Regions from separate parts of the Kitasatospora sp. UYEF31 genome, predicted to be linked through region 3. Evidence: riboswitches for the same ligand, from Rfam matches in the RefSeq annotation. Region 3 holds a riboswitch; each other region holds the start of a gene.
The links. Region 3 has a riboswitch for cobalamin ahead of cobN (cobaltochelatase subunit CobN). Riboswitches for the same ligand answer to the same signal wherever they lie in the genome.
Positions count from the first base shown of each region.

Region 1: linked by a shared signal. The riboswitch ahead of cobI (precorrin-2 C(20)-methyltransferase) and the one ahead of cobN (cobaltochelatase subunit CobN) in region 3 are both predicted to bind cobalamin.
Region 2: linked by a shared signal. The riboswitch ahead of AC0Z36_RS24665 (ribonucleoside-diphosphate reductase subunit alpha) and the one ahead of cobN (cobaltochelatase subunit CobN) in region 3 are both predicted to bind cobalamin.
Region 4: linked by a shared signal. The riboswitch ahead of AC0Z36_RS13005 (energy-coupling factor ABC transporter permease) and the one ahead of cobN (cobaltochelatase subunit CobN) in region 3 are both predicted to bind cobalamin.

Region 1 is NZ_JBXAWK010000002.1:189,649-193,465, forward strand. It holds gene AC0Z36_RS01870 (cobalt-precorrin-5B (C(1))-methyltransferase) at 1-1,089, opposite strand, end outside; gene cobM (precorrin-4 C(11)-methyltransferase) at 1,086-1,895, opposite strand; gene cobI (precorrin-2 C(20)-methyltransferase) at 1,892-2,659, opposite strand; cobalamin riboswitch at 2,843-3,014, opposite strand; gene AC0Z36_RS01885 (DUF4234 domain-containing protein) at 3,174-3,817, opposite strand, start outside.
Region 2 is NZ_JBXAWK010000062.1:29,298-33,114, reverse strand. It holds gene AC0Z36_RS24670 (MFS transporter) at 1-1,419, opposite strand, end outside; cobalamin riboswitch at 1,621-1,851, shown strand; gene AC0Z36_RS24665 (ribonucleoside-diphosphate reductase subunit alpha) at 1,952-3,817, shown strand, end outside.
Region 3 is NZ_JBXAWK010000091.1:6,144-9,960, forward strand. It holds gene AC0Z36_RS27855 (cobalamin biosynthesis protein) at 1-146, shown strand, start outside; gene AC0Z36_RS27860 (cobyric acid synthase) at 236-1,750, shown strand; cobalamin riboswitch at 1,765-1,917, shown strand; gene cobN (cobaltochelatase subunit CobN) at 1,957-3,817, shown strand, end outside.
Region 4 is NZ_JBXAWK010000021.1:3,338-7,154, forward strand. It holds gene AC0Z36_RS12995 (NAD-dependent epimerase/dehydratase family protein) at 1-638, opposite strand, end outside; gene AC0Z36_RS13000 (hypothetical protein) at 789-1,160, opposite strand; cobalamin riboswitch at 1,396-1,623, shown strand; gene AC0Z36_RS13005 (energy-coupling factor ABC transporter permease) at 1,818-2,498, shown strand; gene AC0Z36_RS13010 (energy-coupling factor ABC transporter substrate-binding protein) at 2,495-2,893, shown strand; gene cbiQ (cobalt ECF transporter T component CbiQ) at 2,903-3,628, shown strand; gene AC0Z36_RS13020 (energy-coupling factor ABC transporter ATP-binding protein) at 3,619-3,817, shown strand, end outside.

The sequences.
Region 1 (3,817 bases), on a different contig from region 3:
GGTCCGCAGCATGCCTTCGCGTTCCCAGATCTCGTAGCCGTGCCGTCCGGTGTTGGCGATGTCCAGTTCCCGGGCGACCGCTTCGCTTCCGCCGATGCTCCGGGTGATCGCCCCGAGCACCCCGAGGTCGACCTTGGAGCGGGTGTAATGGGTCATCAGCACGCCGGCGCCCAGCTTGGTGAGCTTGCCGATCATGCCGACGAACACCACCCGGCGCAGGCCGTCGGCCACCGCCTGGGTGAGCGCCGCGCCGGTGAAGTCGCCGACCTCGACGAAGCACACTTTGGGCAGGTGCGGCAGCAGGTCCACCGCGCCCTTCTCCGTGCGGCCGCCGGTGCACAGCACGAGGGTGTCCTCGCCCTGGGCACCCATGACCTGCACGGCCTGGACGACGGAGGAGCGCCAGGAGGCGGTGGAGAAGGGCCGGACGATGCCGGTGGTGCCGAGCACGGAGATCCCGGCGATGATGCCGAGCTTGGCGTTGGTGGTCTTGCGGGCCCGGACCTCCCCGTCGGGCACGGAGATGACAACACGCACCCCGGTGGTGCCGAAGTCGACGACCTCGCCCACCGCCTGGGTGATCATCTGACGCGGCACCGGGTTGATCGCCGGACCTCCGACCTCAAGGCCGAGGCCCGGCTTGGTGACCACGCCGACGCCGACGCCGCCGTCGAGTTCGATGCCGGGTTCGTCCCGCCAGGTGGCGGTGGCGGTGAGCTCCGCGCCGTGGGTGACGTCCGGATCGTCCCCGGCGTCCTTGACCACAACGGCCTGGGTGCGTCCGGGGCGCAGTGCCTCGCAGCGTTCGACGGCGAAGGTGATTCGCCGTCCGGACGGCAGGGCGATCTCCACCCACGGCGGCGGGGTGCCGGTGGCCAGCATCTGGGTGGCGGCCTTCGCCGCGGCCGACGCGCAGGACCCGGTGGTCCAGCCGGTGCGCAGCGCCTTCTGCCGCACCTTCATCGTGCGCGGCAGGTCGGGCTCGGTGAGTTCGGGATTGCGCCGGTCGACGCCGGGGACGTCCGGTCCGGGACTGCCGGCTCCGGAGGCGTCCGGAGCGGGGCCGTCCTCGCCGGGGCCGCCGGTCATGACGGCTCGACGGGGGCCCCCGCGCCGCCGGTGCGCAGGATCCGCCGGGCGCCGCGCTCGGCCTTGCGGAAGGTGTGGAAGTGACCGGGGTGGTAGAGGTGCGAACGGGTGCCGTGGGAGCCCAGCGCGTCGCCGACGAGGAACAGCGTCTGCTTCCACAGGCGGTGCTCCTTGACTGTGGCCTCCAGGGTGCCGACTGTGCAGTGCACGACGAGTTCGTCCGGCCAGGTGGCCCGGTGGGCGATGACCACGGGGGTCTCCGCCGCGTAGCCGCCGTCGGTCAGTTCCTCCGCGAGCTGGCCGGAGCGGGCCGCCGACAGGAACACGGCCATCGTCGTGCCGTGCTTCGCGAACTCGCGGACCGACTCCTTCGGCGGCATCGGTGTCTTCCCGCCGCCCAGGCGGGTGAGGATGACCGACTGCGCGACCTCGGGGATCGTCAGTTCGCGTCCGACGATGGCGGCGACGGCGCTGAACGCGGACACCCCGGGGATGATCTCGACGTCGAGGCCGAGCGACCGGCACCGGTCCAGCTGTTCCTGCACCGCGCCCCACAGGGAGGGGTCACCGGAGTGCACCCTGGCGATGTTCAGCCCGTCGCGGACCGCCCGTTCGTACAGCGGCAGGACGCCCTCCATCGGGAGTGCGGCCGAGTCGATGATCTCCGCCCCCGGGCGGGCGTGTTCGAGGATCTCCTCCTGGACCAGCGAGGAGGCCCACACGACGATGTCGGCGGCGGCGATGGCCCGCGCGGCACGGAAGGTCAGCAGGTCGGCGGCGCCGGGTCCGGCTCCGACAAAGGTCACTCGCCCTGGCACAGTTTGCCTCCGCGTCGGTCCCGCCTGGCGGGGACGATCAGTGTCGAAAGGTACGGCGCGCTGCCGTCCACCTGTCCGGCGGCCCGGACGTCTTCGTCCGCCAGGCCGAGCCTGGCGCCGAACACCGCGTCGTCGAGCCGGTCTTCGGCCTTGACGATCTCCAGCATCTCGGGCATCCACCGGCCGCCCTTGTACGCGACGACGGTGTCGAAGACCTCAAGGGCCTGCCGGAAGCCGTCGAGCCCGGCCGGCATCGGGAAGAGCGCGAGGGTTTCGTTGCCCTCGCACAGCACGGTGCCGGAGCGGGCTGCGAGGTCCTGCATGGCGGTGATGCCCGGGACGGTCCCGACCACGACGCCGGCGACCAGTTCTCGCACGGTCTGGGCCAGGTATCCGAAGGTGGAGTACACATTGGGGTCGCCGATGGTGGCGAAAGCCACGGTCCGCGCACCGCCGGCGAAGGCGTCCACGACGGTGCGGGCTGCCGCGTCCCACGCCCGGGTGCGGCGGTCGGTGACGCCGCCGCGGTCGTTGAGGGCGAAGACGACCCGGGTGATGCGGTCGGCGTCGACGTACTCGCGGACCGTCGCTTCGGCGCGACCCGACAGTGCCGACTCCCCTGGGCCCGTCTCCATGACCGGCACCAGGACCACGTCGGCTTCCCGCAGGACGCGCACGCCCTTGACCGTCACCAGTTCGGGGTCGCCGGGGCCGACGCCGACACCGATGAGGGTGGGCGGGGTGCCGCTCACCGGGGGGTCAGCGCGTGCGGCGGTAGGGCAGGGCAGAGCACGGTCATCAGAGCCTCCAGAGGGTCCACGCCCACGGGTGAAATGGAAATACGGCGCGGCGACGCCGTGGGGGTGCGTCCCTCCACCGGAGTGGACAGCCGTACCCCTGACGCGGTCCGCGACAGGCGAACGGTGCGACGGCAGGAGTGTCCTGGCTTCCGGGTCACGGACCGTCACGGATGACGGACCAGCGCTCGCCCCCGGCCTTCCAGCCGCTTCCGCAGCCGTGGCCTGCATTCCGCCCCGGGGGTCCACTTTCCGGTCACAGTGGCGGGACCGCTCCGGATTCCCAGGGTTCCCCTGGACCGGATTCCTCCACCGCTGTCGCGAGCGCCATCCGACCACACGGCTTCCGGCCACGTCAAAGGGGGTGCCCCGGTTGTCCGGTGGGTGACATCACAGGACGGCTCCAGCGGAACAGCCCGGCCCGCGACAAGTGCGGGCCGGGCGGTGGGGAGTAGGAGGCGGGTCCGCGTTACTGGGCGTACCGGTTCGCGCCGTGCGCGAGCCACAGCTGGTTCAGCTGCGACTGGTAGTAGCAGATGCCCGTACCGAAGGCCATCATGTGGAGCACCACACCGACGGCGCCCGAGCAGGTGCCCTGCTGCCAGCCGAACTGCTGGGCGATCTTGATCCGGCCGCCTGTCCGGGCCCAGAGGACGCACATCGCGGCGATCCCCCCGATGTAGCCGGCGACGATCAGGAGCCCGCCGACGGCCTGCAGCACCGGCGTACCGTCCCCGACGCCGATCAGGACGGCACCCGGGACGATGCCCCCGAGCATGCAGCCCACCGGCACCAGGATCGAGGCCCACACCGCGCCCGCCGGGTTGACCTGGACGTACGGTGCGGCGAAGTCACGGACTTCGCGGTTGACCTTGTAGGTCCACACGAGGAGGTAGACGCCGAAGGTGATCATCGAAAGACCCCACACCGCGAACACACCCCGGACCATGCCCAGTGGCCGTCCAGCGAACTGCGGGACCGCCCCCGGCTCCATGCCGGGGTACCCGCCGGGCTGCGGGTACGACTGCGTCCCCGCTTGCGGATAGGGCTGGCCGTACGGCCCGCCCTGCTGCGGGTACGACTGCTGCCCGTTGGCCTCAAGGGGGCCGGGGT
Region 2 (3,817 bases), on a different contig from region 3:
CTTCGACCGCGACGGGATCAGCGCGCTGAACACCAGGGCGAGCACACCGGCCACCGTGGCGATGATGAACGCCGTCTCGTAGCCGGCCTCCTCCGGCAACCCCATCGCACCCAGGTGCGAGGTCACCGCGACGGTGGAGATCGTTGTACCGAACGACATGCCGACCGTACGGGCGATGGTGTTGACGCCGGTGGCCACACCCACCTGCTCGACCGGCACGGCGGTGACGATGACGTTGGCCATCGCGGCCATCGCCGAGCCGGTGCCCAGGCCGAAGAGGAACACACCGACCATGATCTGCCACAGTTCGCCGTGCGCGACGACCAGGCTGAGCATGCCGAGCGTCAGCACGGCGCAGCCGGTCATCAGCAGCGTCTTGGAGCCCAGGCGCGCGGTGAGCGCACCGGCGGCGGGCCCGGAGATGAGCATCGCCAGTGCCATCGGCAGCACGTACACACCGGCCATGGTGACCGTCGTGCCGAACCCGAAGCCGGTGGACTTCGGCAGTTGGAGCAGCTGCGGCATCAGGAACATCGCGCCCATCATCGCGTAGCCGACCAGCAGGCCCGCGGCGTTGGTGGTCCACACGCCGCGCAGGCGCATGATCTTCATGTCGACCAGCGGCTGGTCGGTTCGCAGTTCGGCCTTGACCCACAGCACGCCGAGGATGACCGCGCCGGCGAAGAGGCTCAGGGTGATGCCGGACGTCCAGCCCCACGAGCGGCCCTTGCTCAGACCGAGCATCAGGCACACGAGCGCGCCCGACATCAGGAGTGCGCCGAGCCAGTTGATGCTGCTCTTCACCCGCACCGGCGACTCGGGGATGAGGAACCACGCGGCGACCGAGGTGATGATGCACACGATCATCGGGATCCAGAACAGCCAGTGGTACGACAGGTTGTCCACGATCGGGCCGGCCAGGACCGAGCCCAGGCCGCCGCCGATGCCCATGACCGCGGAGGTCAGGCCGATGGCCGCGGCCCGTTTGTGGGCCGGGAACTCGTCCCGGATGATGCCGAACGACAGGGGGAAGACGGCGGCGCCCAGGCCCTGGACGGTGCGGCCGGTGATCAGCAGGTCGATCGAGTCGGCCAGCGCGCAGATCAGCGATCCGACGGCGAGCGCGCCGATCGCCACGACGAAGAGCTTCTTCTTGCCGTACAGGTCACCGAGGCGGCCGAGGATCGGTGTGGTCACCGAAGCGGACAGCAGATAGGCCGTCATCAGCCAGGCCGCGGTCTCGGTGGAGGTGTGGACTTCCCGGGTGATCGTCGGCAGTGCCGGGGCGAGCATCGACTGGAGGAGGGAGTACGTCAGCGAGCCCATGATGATGATCAGGAGGACGAGACCGGTCTTCGAGGCGACCGATGACTTGTCCTGTGTGGGGACCGCTGTACGTATCCCCCCGGTTGTACTCAAGTCAGGTTCCCCCATGTTGATATGAACCACGGTGATATGAACGTGGTTGGTTCATCAGTTGTAATGCGCATTATTCCTCATGCGCCCTGCGACACGCGCCGCCACTACATCTGGTGGTGCATGACGTGAGTCACCACTGCATATATGATCTGGCTCGTAGCTGGTCCGCACGGCCGCCGTCTCGGCGGCAGTGCGGCGAAGGAGTGCACTTGTGCACTCCGAAGAGGGAATCCGGTGGCGCAGAGCTTGCGCCCAGGGGGCTTCGACAGCCTCCGGCAAGCCGGGACTGCCCCCGCAGCGGTGAACGGGAACGACCGCCGTCAACAGAGCACTGGGAACACAACCCCGGGAAGCGACGGCCAGTAGACCTCCGGAGCACCCGCCGTACGTCATGTGCGGCGATCTCCGGCATGCCCGTGAGTCCGAAGACCTGCCCGCTGCCCGCGCCGACGATCTGGACTGTTCTGCGCGGTGGTCACCGTAATTACGAGCTCGCGAGGAGAGAGCCGTGACCGTCTTGGACAGCGCAGTTCTGCGCACATCCGGCACCCGTTCCGTACACCTGGCCGACAGCGGCCCCGTCGACACCGACGCGCTCGCCGAGGCCGTCCGGCTGCTGGCCGACGACCTCCCCGAGGCCGACCCGTACCGGGTCGCCGAGAAGGCGGTCTCCGGTCTGTACGACGGCGCCACCGCCTACGAACTCGACCAGCTGACGATCCGCACCGCCGCCGAGCTCATCGGCGAGGAGCCGGCGTACTCCCGGCTGGCGGCCAGGCTGCTCGCCCGCACGATCGCGGACGAAGCCCGTTCGCAGGGAGCGGCGACCTTCAGCCAGGGCATCGCCGTCGGCCACCGCGAGGGCCTGATCGGCGAAGGGACGGCCGATTTCGTACGGGAGAACTCCGCCGTACTGGACGCGGCCGTCGACCCGGACGGCGACCGGCGCTTCGAATACTTCGGCCTGCGTACGGTCTACGACCGCTACCTGCTCCGCCACCCCGTCACCCGCAAAGTCGTCGAGACGCCGCAGCACTTCCTGCTCCGGGTCGCCTGCGGGCTGTCCAAGACGGCGGACGAAGCCGTGGACTTCTACCGGCTCCTGTCGTCGCTGGCCTACCTGCCGAGCTCGCCGACGCTGTTCAACTCGGGCACCCGGCACACCCAGATGTCCTCCTGCTACCTGCTCGACTCGCCGCAGGACAACATCGAGTCGATCTACGACATGTACGGGCGCATCGCCCGCCTGTCGAAGTTCGCCGGCGGCATCGGCGTCGCGTGGTCCCGGGTCCGCTCGCGCGGCGCGCTGATCCGCGGGACGAACGGGCACTCGAACGGCATCGTGCCGTGGCTGAACACCCTCGACGCATCCGTACAAGCAGTCAATCAGGGCGGAAAGAGAAAAGGTGCAGCAGCCATCTATCTCGAACCCTGGCACCCGGACATCCTGGAGTTCCTCGAACTGCGGGAGAACACCGGCGAGGACGCCCGGCGCACCCACAACCTGAACCTCGCCAACTGGATCCCCGACCTGTTCATGCGGCGGGTCGACGAGGACGGCGCCTGGTCGCTGTTCGATCCGAACGAGATCCCCGAACTCCCCGACCTGTGGGGCCCGGCGTTCGACACGGCCTACGAACAGGCCGAGCGCGACGGCCGGTTCGTCCGGCAGCTGCCCGCCCGTGAGCTCTACGCCAAGATGATGCGCACCCTGGCGCAGACCGGCAACGGCTGGATGACCTTCAAGGACGCGTCCAACCGCACGTGCAACCAGGCGGCCGAACCGGGCAACACGGTCCACCTGTCTAACCTGTGCACGGAGATCCTCGAAGTCACCAGCGACAGTGAGACGGCGGTCTGCAACCTCGGCTCCGTCAACCTCGCCGCGCACGTGGCCGACGGCGGAATCGACTGGGACAAGCTGCGCCGGACCGTCCGTACGGCCGTCGTCTTCCTCGACCGTGTCATCGACATCAACTACTACCCGACCGGCCAGGCCGCCGCGTCCAACCCCAAGTGGCGGCCCATCGGCCTGGGCCTCATGGGCCTGCAGGACGTGTTCTTCCAACTGCGTCTGGCGTTCGACTCGGCTGAGGCACGCGAGCTGTCCACCCGGATCTCCGAAGAGATCTACCTGACGGCTCTTGAGTCCTCGACCGAGCTGGCGAAGGAGTTCGGACCGCACCCGGCGTACGACCAGACCCACGCCGCGCGCGGCCGGCTCCAGCCCGACCTGTGGGACGGTGTCACGCCCACCCAGACGGAGCGCTGGGCGCAGGTCCGCGGGCTCGTCGCGACCCACGGCCTGCGCAACTCGCTGATGATCGCCATCGCGCCCACCGCCACGATCGCGTCCATCGCCGGCGCGTACGAGTGCATCGAGCCGCAGGTCTCCACC
Region 3 (3,817 bases):
GCGACGGGCCCCCGCCCGACGCGCGGGACATCGACCGGGCGGCGAGACTGTCAGCCGTTGTGGGCGCCGCAGCGCTCGGGTCGGCCGTACTCATCGCCTTCGCCTGGAACCGCGGCACCAAGAACGCGCGCTTCACGAACCACTGAGCGACGAACCACTGAGCGACGAACCACTGAGCGACGAACCACTGAGCCAAGAACCTCTGAGCCAAGAACCTCTGAAAGGCGCAAAACCGATGAACGGTGCCCTGCTGATCGCCGGAACCACCTCGGACGCGGGGAAGAGCATCGTCACCGCCGGACTGTGTCGCCGGCTGGCCCGCGAAGGGGTCAAGGTCGCCCCGTTCAAGGCGCAGAACATGTCGCTGAACTCGATGGTCACCCTCGACGGCGCGGAGATCGGCCGGGCCCAGGCGATGCAGGCCTCGGCGGCCGGGATCGAGCCCGAGGCCGTGATGAACCCGGTGCTGCTCAAGCCCGGCGGGAACAACAGCGCCCAGGTCGTGCTCCTGGGCAAGCCCTTCGCCGACGTCGGCGCGCTCAACTACCACGAGCTGAAGCCCAGACTCTTCGAAACCGTGCTCGAATCCCTGGCCGACCTGCGGTCCCGCTACGACGTGGTCATCTGCGAAGGCGCCGGCAGTCCCGCCGAGATCAACCTGCGGGACCGCGACATCACCAACATGGGCCTGGCCCGGGCGGCGGACCTGCCGGTCCTGGTGGTCGGGGACATCGACCGGGGCGGGGTGTTCGCGGCGATGTACGGCACACTCGCGCTGCTCTCCCGTGAGGACCAGGCGTTGCTGAGCGGATTCATCGTCAACAAGTTCCGCGGTGACGTCCGGCTGCTCGAACCCGCGCTGACACAAATCGACAAACTGACAGGCCGCCCTGTGCTCGGCGTCCTGCCGTTCCTGCACGGCCTGTGGCTCGACGTCGAGGACTCCCTGGCCCTGGAAGCCGACAGGGGCGCGCCCGTGCCGCCGCTGGGCGCGGACATCCTGCGGATCTGCGTCGTCCGCCTCCCGCACATCAGCAACTTCACCGACATCGACGCCCTGTCGGTCGAACCGGGCGTCGTCGTACGGTTCGTCAGCTCGCCCGCCGAGATAGCCGACGCCGACCTGGTGGTGCTCCCCGGCAGCCGGGCCACGGTGTCCGACCTGGCCTGGCTGCGCGAACGCGGCCTGGACGCGGCGCTGGCCCGCCGCGCCGCGGCCGGTCTTCCGGTGTACGGGATCTGCGGCGGCTACCAGATGCTCGCCCGTACGATCGAAGACGATGTCGAGAGCAAGGCGGGCACCGTCGACGGCCTCGGCCTGCTGCCGGTCCGGGTCCGGTTCGCCACTGCCAAAACCCTCGCCCGGCCGTCCGGTTTCGCCGACGGCCAGCCGGTCGCGGCCTACGAGATCCACCACGGAACCGTCTCCGTCGACGGCGGCGAACCCCTGTTCACCACCGCCGACGGAACCCCCGTCGACGGCTGCCGCGACGGCGCGACCTGGGGAAGCCTGTGGCACGGGGCGCTGGAGAACGACGGTTTCCGCCGCGACGTCCTGGCACATGTCGCCCGTACGGCCGGCCGGGACTTCACCGTCTCACCGGACACCTCGTTCGAGGCCGCGCGCCAGGAACGCCTGGACGCGCTCGGCGATCTTGTCACCGCGCACCTCGACAACGCGGCGGTGGACCGGCTGATCACGCGGGGGGCCCCGGCCGGAATGCCGTTCGTGCCGCCGGGCGTCGTGTAGAAACACCCCCGTCTGCCAGGATGAGCCCCGACGGCCGCGCAGGAACCCGGTGCGCAGTGTTTGATTCTTCATTCGCTGCGCTCATGAAGCCGGGACGGTCCCGCCACTGTGAGACGCGCACCATCCGGTGACGTCGAGTCAGGAACTGCCGCCGTCGCACACCCACCAGCATCTGACGGGGCGCGGACCCCGAGGGAGGACCTGCGATGGCGCGCGTCCTGTTGTTGTCCACCGCCGACACCGAGCTGCTCGCCGCGGCCGGGTCCCACGCCGACTGGCGTACGGCGAACCCGGCTTCGGTAGACCCGGCGGAGGTCCCCGGCCTCGTCCGCGACGTGCGGATAGCCGTCGTCCGGCTCCTCGGCGGACGACGGACCTGGGCGGCCGGGCTCGACGCACTCCTGGCCACCGGCGTGCCAACCGTCGTCCTCGGCGGCGAGTCCGAACCGGACGCCTCGCTCATGGCAATGTCCACCGTGCCGTCCGGAGTCGCCGGGGAAGCCCTCGCCTACCTGGTCGAAGGCGGTACGGCCAACCTGGCCGAGCTGCACGCCTTCCTCACCGACACGGTGCTGCTCACCGGGGTCGGCTTCGCCGCCCCGCAGTCGATGCCCGAGTACGGACTGCACGGCGCGTACGCCGCCGACCCGGACCGGCCGACCGTCGGAATCGTGTTCTACCGGGCCCACGAGCTGTCCGGGAACACCGCCTTCATCGCGACCCTGTGCGAGGCGATCGAAGCCGCCGGGGCGAACGCCCTTCCGGTGTACTGCGGTTCGCTGCGCGGACTGAGCAGCGGGGGCGCGGGCGGCCTGGTCGAAATCCTCGGCCGGGCCGACGTGCTGATCGCGACCGTCCTGGCCGGTGGCGGCCAGACCGCCACCGACGCCGTCGCGGGCGGCGACGAGGACGCCTGGGACGTGGGCGCGCTGGCCGCGCTGGACATCCCCGTCATCCAGGGCCTGTGCCTGACCAGCACCCGCGCCGTCTGGGAGGCGTCCGCGGCGGTCTCCCCGATGGACGCGGCGATGCAGGTCGCCATCCCCGAGTTCGACGGCCGCCTGATCTCCGTCCCGTTCAGCTTCAAGGAACTCAACGGCGACGGCATCGCGGTGTACACGGCCGACCCCGAGCGGGCCGCCCGGGTCGCCGGTACGGCCGTACGGCACGCGAAACTTCGGCACCTGCCGAACGCGGACAAGAAGCTCGCGATCGTGCTGTCGTCCTACCCGACCAAGCACTCCCGGGTCGGCAACGCCGTCGGTCTCGACACCCCCACCTCGGCGGTGCTGCTCTTCCGCGCCCTTGAGGACGCCGGCTACGACCTCGGCGCGGACACCTCACTCTGGCGGGCGCACGAGGACGGCGACGCGCTGATCCACGCCCTGATCGCGGCCGGCGGCCACGACCTCGAATGGCTGACGGAGGAACAGCTCGCGCTGGCCCCCGCGCGGGTGCCGCTCAAGCACTACCAGCAGTGGTTCGACCGGCTCCCCGAAACGTTGCGCGCCCCGATGCTGGAGCACTGGGGACCCCCGCCTGGAAGTCTGTATGTCGACAACGGCGACATCGTGCTCGCCTCGCTGACCTTCGGCAACGCCGTCCTGATGATCCAGCCGCCGCGCGGCTTCGGCGAGAACCCGGTCGCGATCTACCACGACCCCGACCTGCCGCCGTCGCACCACTACCTCGCCGCCTACCGCTGGCTCGAATCCCCGGTCTCCGACGGCGGGTTCGGCGCGGACGCGGTCATCCACTGCGGCAAGCACGGCACCCTGGAGTGGCTGCCAGGCAAGGGCCTGGGCCTCGCCCGCGACTGCGCCCCCGACGCCGTCCTGGGCGACCTGCCGTTCATCTACCCGTTCATCGTCAACGACCCGGGGGAGGGCACCCAGGCCAAGCGCCGCGCCCACGCCACCGTCGTCGACCACCTCGTGCCGCCGATGGCCCGCGCCGAGACGTACGGTGACATGGCCAAACTCGAACAGCTCCTCGACGAGTACGCCACCGTGCAGGCCCTGGACCCGGACAAGCTGCCGACCGTACGCGCCCAGATCTGGACCCTCA
Region 4 (3,817 bases), on a different contig from region 3:
ATGTCGTCCTGGTGGATCGGGCTGTACACGCACGGATCCCAGCGGGTCACCACCGGCTTCCCCCGGAGGACGGTGTCCAGGTGCATCGTCGGCAGCCCGCCGTTCGGCCCGTACGACGCGTTCATCCGCGCGATGGTCACCGGCAGGCCGAACGCCCGCGCGCAGTACCGCGCCACGGCCTCCTCGGCGATCTTCGAGATCGAGTACGTGGGGGAGTGGGCCGCGTGCACATCACCCAGCGGAGCGGACTCTCCGTACACGTGCAGCGGATCCCCGTGCGGACGCAGCACCGACGCCGTCGACATCACCAGCGCGCCCTTGGCCCTGCGGCAGTGCTGGAGGAGCAGACCCGTCCCCTCGGCGTTGACCGTCAAGGCGTGGTCGAAGTCGTCACCCGGGCCCTGGAAGGTCGCCAGGTGGACGACGTAGGTGAAGTCCTGCGGGAGATCGCCGAACTCCCCGGAACCCAGGTCGACCCGGCGGGTGGTGACACCCAGCGCGTCGACCTTCGCCCGCTGGGCCGGGTCCGAGAAGCGGGCGATGCCCCACACCTCGTTGTCCCGCGCGAGGTGCTCGGTCAGCGGGTAGGCGATCTGTCCGGCCGGACCGGTGATCAGGATCTTTTCTCCGGACAGCATTCCGGGCCCCTTCTCGGCTACGTGCTCATGAACGACCGTCATATGTCGCTACCCCGCGAAGGGGTGATGACGATGACCGTCATATCCAAGAAGAGGCCCGGATCACCGGCAAAGTGGCGCAGGTCTCCCGGCGCGGGGCCGGGCCCGGGCTCAGACTTCGAGCTCTTCTTCGACACTCTTGAGCTGGTGCCGGGCCATCGCGAGGTTCGCGCGCTGCTTGTCCAGGACCAGGTAGATGAACAGGCCCTTGCCCGCCCGCCCGGTCAGCGGCCGGATCACGTGGTACTGGCCGCCCAGCGTGATGAGGATGTCCTCGATGTGGTCGTTGAGGTTGAGCATCTCCATCGTGCGCATCTTCGCGCGCATCACGTCGGTGTTGCCGGCCGCCGCGACCGTGAGGTCGAGCTCCTTGCCGCCGCCGAGCATCCCCAGGGCCATGCCGCTGGTGTAGTCGACCAGCGCTACACCCTTGGCGCCCTCGATGCCCATCGCGTTCTTGAGTGCCGCTTCCATGTCTGCCATGTCGATGCTCCGCTCCGCGCGTCTGATAGGCCCGTGCTAGGGGCCTGGTGACACCGGCGACCCCTCCGATTCCGGAGCGTACGGTCGGTCCATGGTCACGTTGCCAGCTTTACGACTGAATTTGTCGAAACCGGGTGCAAGGCGTTGCCGATCAGTAAAATGTCGCTTCGGTCCGCACGCCGCCGCCCCGACCGCACGGTGCCACCCCGCCTTGCTCTTGATCAGCCCGCGACGCTACGGTCGCAACCGCCATGGTGCTCGGGAAACCGGTGGGCTGGACAACCTCGTCTACGAGGAGCCTCCAGCCAGTCCGGTGCGGCCCTCGCCACTGTGATCGGGGAGTTCCCCTCCACCCGCACGAACCTGTGCGGAAGCCACTGGACCACGCAAGTCGGTCCGGGAAGGCGGAGGAAGAACGTTACGACCCGTCAGCCAGGAGACCGGCCATGGCAACGGGCAACCGTCAGCAGGTCTCGCCGCCTCGCGACTCCTGACACGGCACCTCGCGTCGTCGCCCGCACACCGACGCCCCGGAAAGGGCGACGGTGCACGGCCGCCAAGCGAGGCACCGCGCCAGAAGCCGCTCCTTGACCGGCGATGCCGACTGACGGTCGCTCTTCCGTCCATCCACGAGGTGTGGGAGAGGGCTTAACAGCCATGCATATCGCCGAGGGTTACCTGCCCTGGGAGCACGCCGCCGCCTGGGGCGTCGCGTCTGCTCCCTTCGTCGTACACGGGGCCCGCGCGCTCAGCCGCGAAGTCCGCCAACGACCTGAGAACACGCTCATGCTCGGCGCGGCCGGAGCGTTCTCGTTCGTCCTGTCCGCACTCAAAATCCCCTCAGTGACCGGAAGTTGCTCGCACCCCACCGGCACGGGACTCGGCGCGATCCTGTTCCGCCCCCCGGTGATGGCCGTGCTCGGCACCATCACCCTGCTGTTCCAAGCACTGCTCCTGGCGCACGGCGGCCTCACGACACTCGGTGCCAACGTCTTCTCGATGGCCATCGCCGGACCGTGGGCCGGATACGGGGCCTACCGCCTCATCCGCCTGGCCGCACCCGAGCGCCCGGGCGGAGCCGCCCGGCTCGATATAGCGGTTTTCGCCGGGGCGTTCACCGCTGACCTGGTCACCTACTGCGTGACCACCGTCCAACTGTCGCTGGCCTTCCCCGACCCCAGCAGCGGATTCCTGGGCGCGATCGGCAAGTTCGGCGCCATCTTCGCCGTCACCCAGATCCCCCTGGCCGTCAGCGAAGGCCTGCTCACCGTCCTGGTCGTCCGCCTGCTCCGGCAGGCCGGGCGCGCCGACGTCCTGGAACCGGCGGTGGCGAAGTGAAGAAGTCCACGAAGATCAACCTGCTGCTCCTGCTCACCGTCGCGTTCCTCGCCGTCCTGCCGCTGCTCATCGGTGCCGCGGACGGCCACGAGGAGCCGTTCACCGGCGCCGACACCAAAGCCACCTCGGCGATCACCGAGAACAAACCGGACTACGAGCCCTGGTTCAGCCCGCTCTACGAACCGCCGTCCGGTGAGATCGAGTCCGGCCTCTTCGCGCTCCAGGCCGCCGTCGGCGCAGGTGTGGTGGGCTACTTCCTCGGTGTGGTCCGCACTAAGAAGCGCCTGGCGGACGCGGCAGACCCCCTGAAGACCGACGTCGTACGGGTCGACCAACCGCGCGCCGAAGCTCCCGGCACGGTGGACACCGGGTCCGCCGTACGAGCGAACCCGTAGTAGACGGCGATGCTGCCGATCGATGCGGCGGCCCACGCGAGTCCGTGGCGCCGCCGCAACCCCCTGGACAAAGCCGTACTCGCGTTCGGACTGCTCGGCTCCGCACTGGTGTCCACCGCCGCCGCGCTGCTCGCCGGAACAGCCGCCGTACTCCTGCTCCTCATCGCCGCCAGGGTCCCGCCGGTCCGGCTCTGGAAGGCGGCCCGCGCACCGCTCGGATTCGCCGTCACCGGCGCGGTCACCCTCCTCGTCTCCATCGGCGCCCACGGCGTCGGCTACGCCCCCGACGGAGCCCGGCACGCCGCCGAACTCCTCGCCCGCACCGTCGCAGCCTCCCTGTGCGTACTCCTGTTCGCCTTCACCACACCCCTGTCCGACGTACTCCCACGCCTCACCCGGATCGGCGTCCCCGCCCCCGTCGTCGACGTCGCCGCGGTGATGTACCGCATGGTCTTCCTGCTCCTCGACACGACAGGCCGCATCCACCAGGCCCAGGCCGGACGACTCGGCCACCAGACCCGCCGCGCCCAGCTCCGCGCCACCGCGGGCACCGGCGCCACCGTGCTCCTCCACGCCTTCGCCCGCGCCGAACGCCTCCAGACCGGCCTGGCCGGACGCGGCTACGAAGGCTCCCTGCGCGTACTCGTCGACAACCACCCCGCGTCCCCGCGCTTCATCACCGCATCCGTCGGCCTCACCGCCGCCCTCGTCTGTCTGGCCGTCACATGCTTCTGAGACTCCACCGCGCCGGCTACCGCTACGACCAGGGGCCCGACGTGTTCACCGAACTGACCCTGGACGTCCCGGAAGGCCGTACCCTCGCCCTCCTCGGCCCCAACGGCAGCGGAAAGACAACCCTCCTGCGGCTGCTCACCGGAAGCCACCAGCCTTCTGGCGGCACCCTCGAACTCGACAACGAAGCCG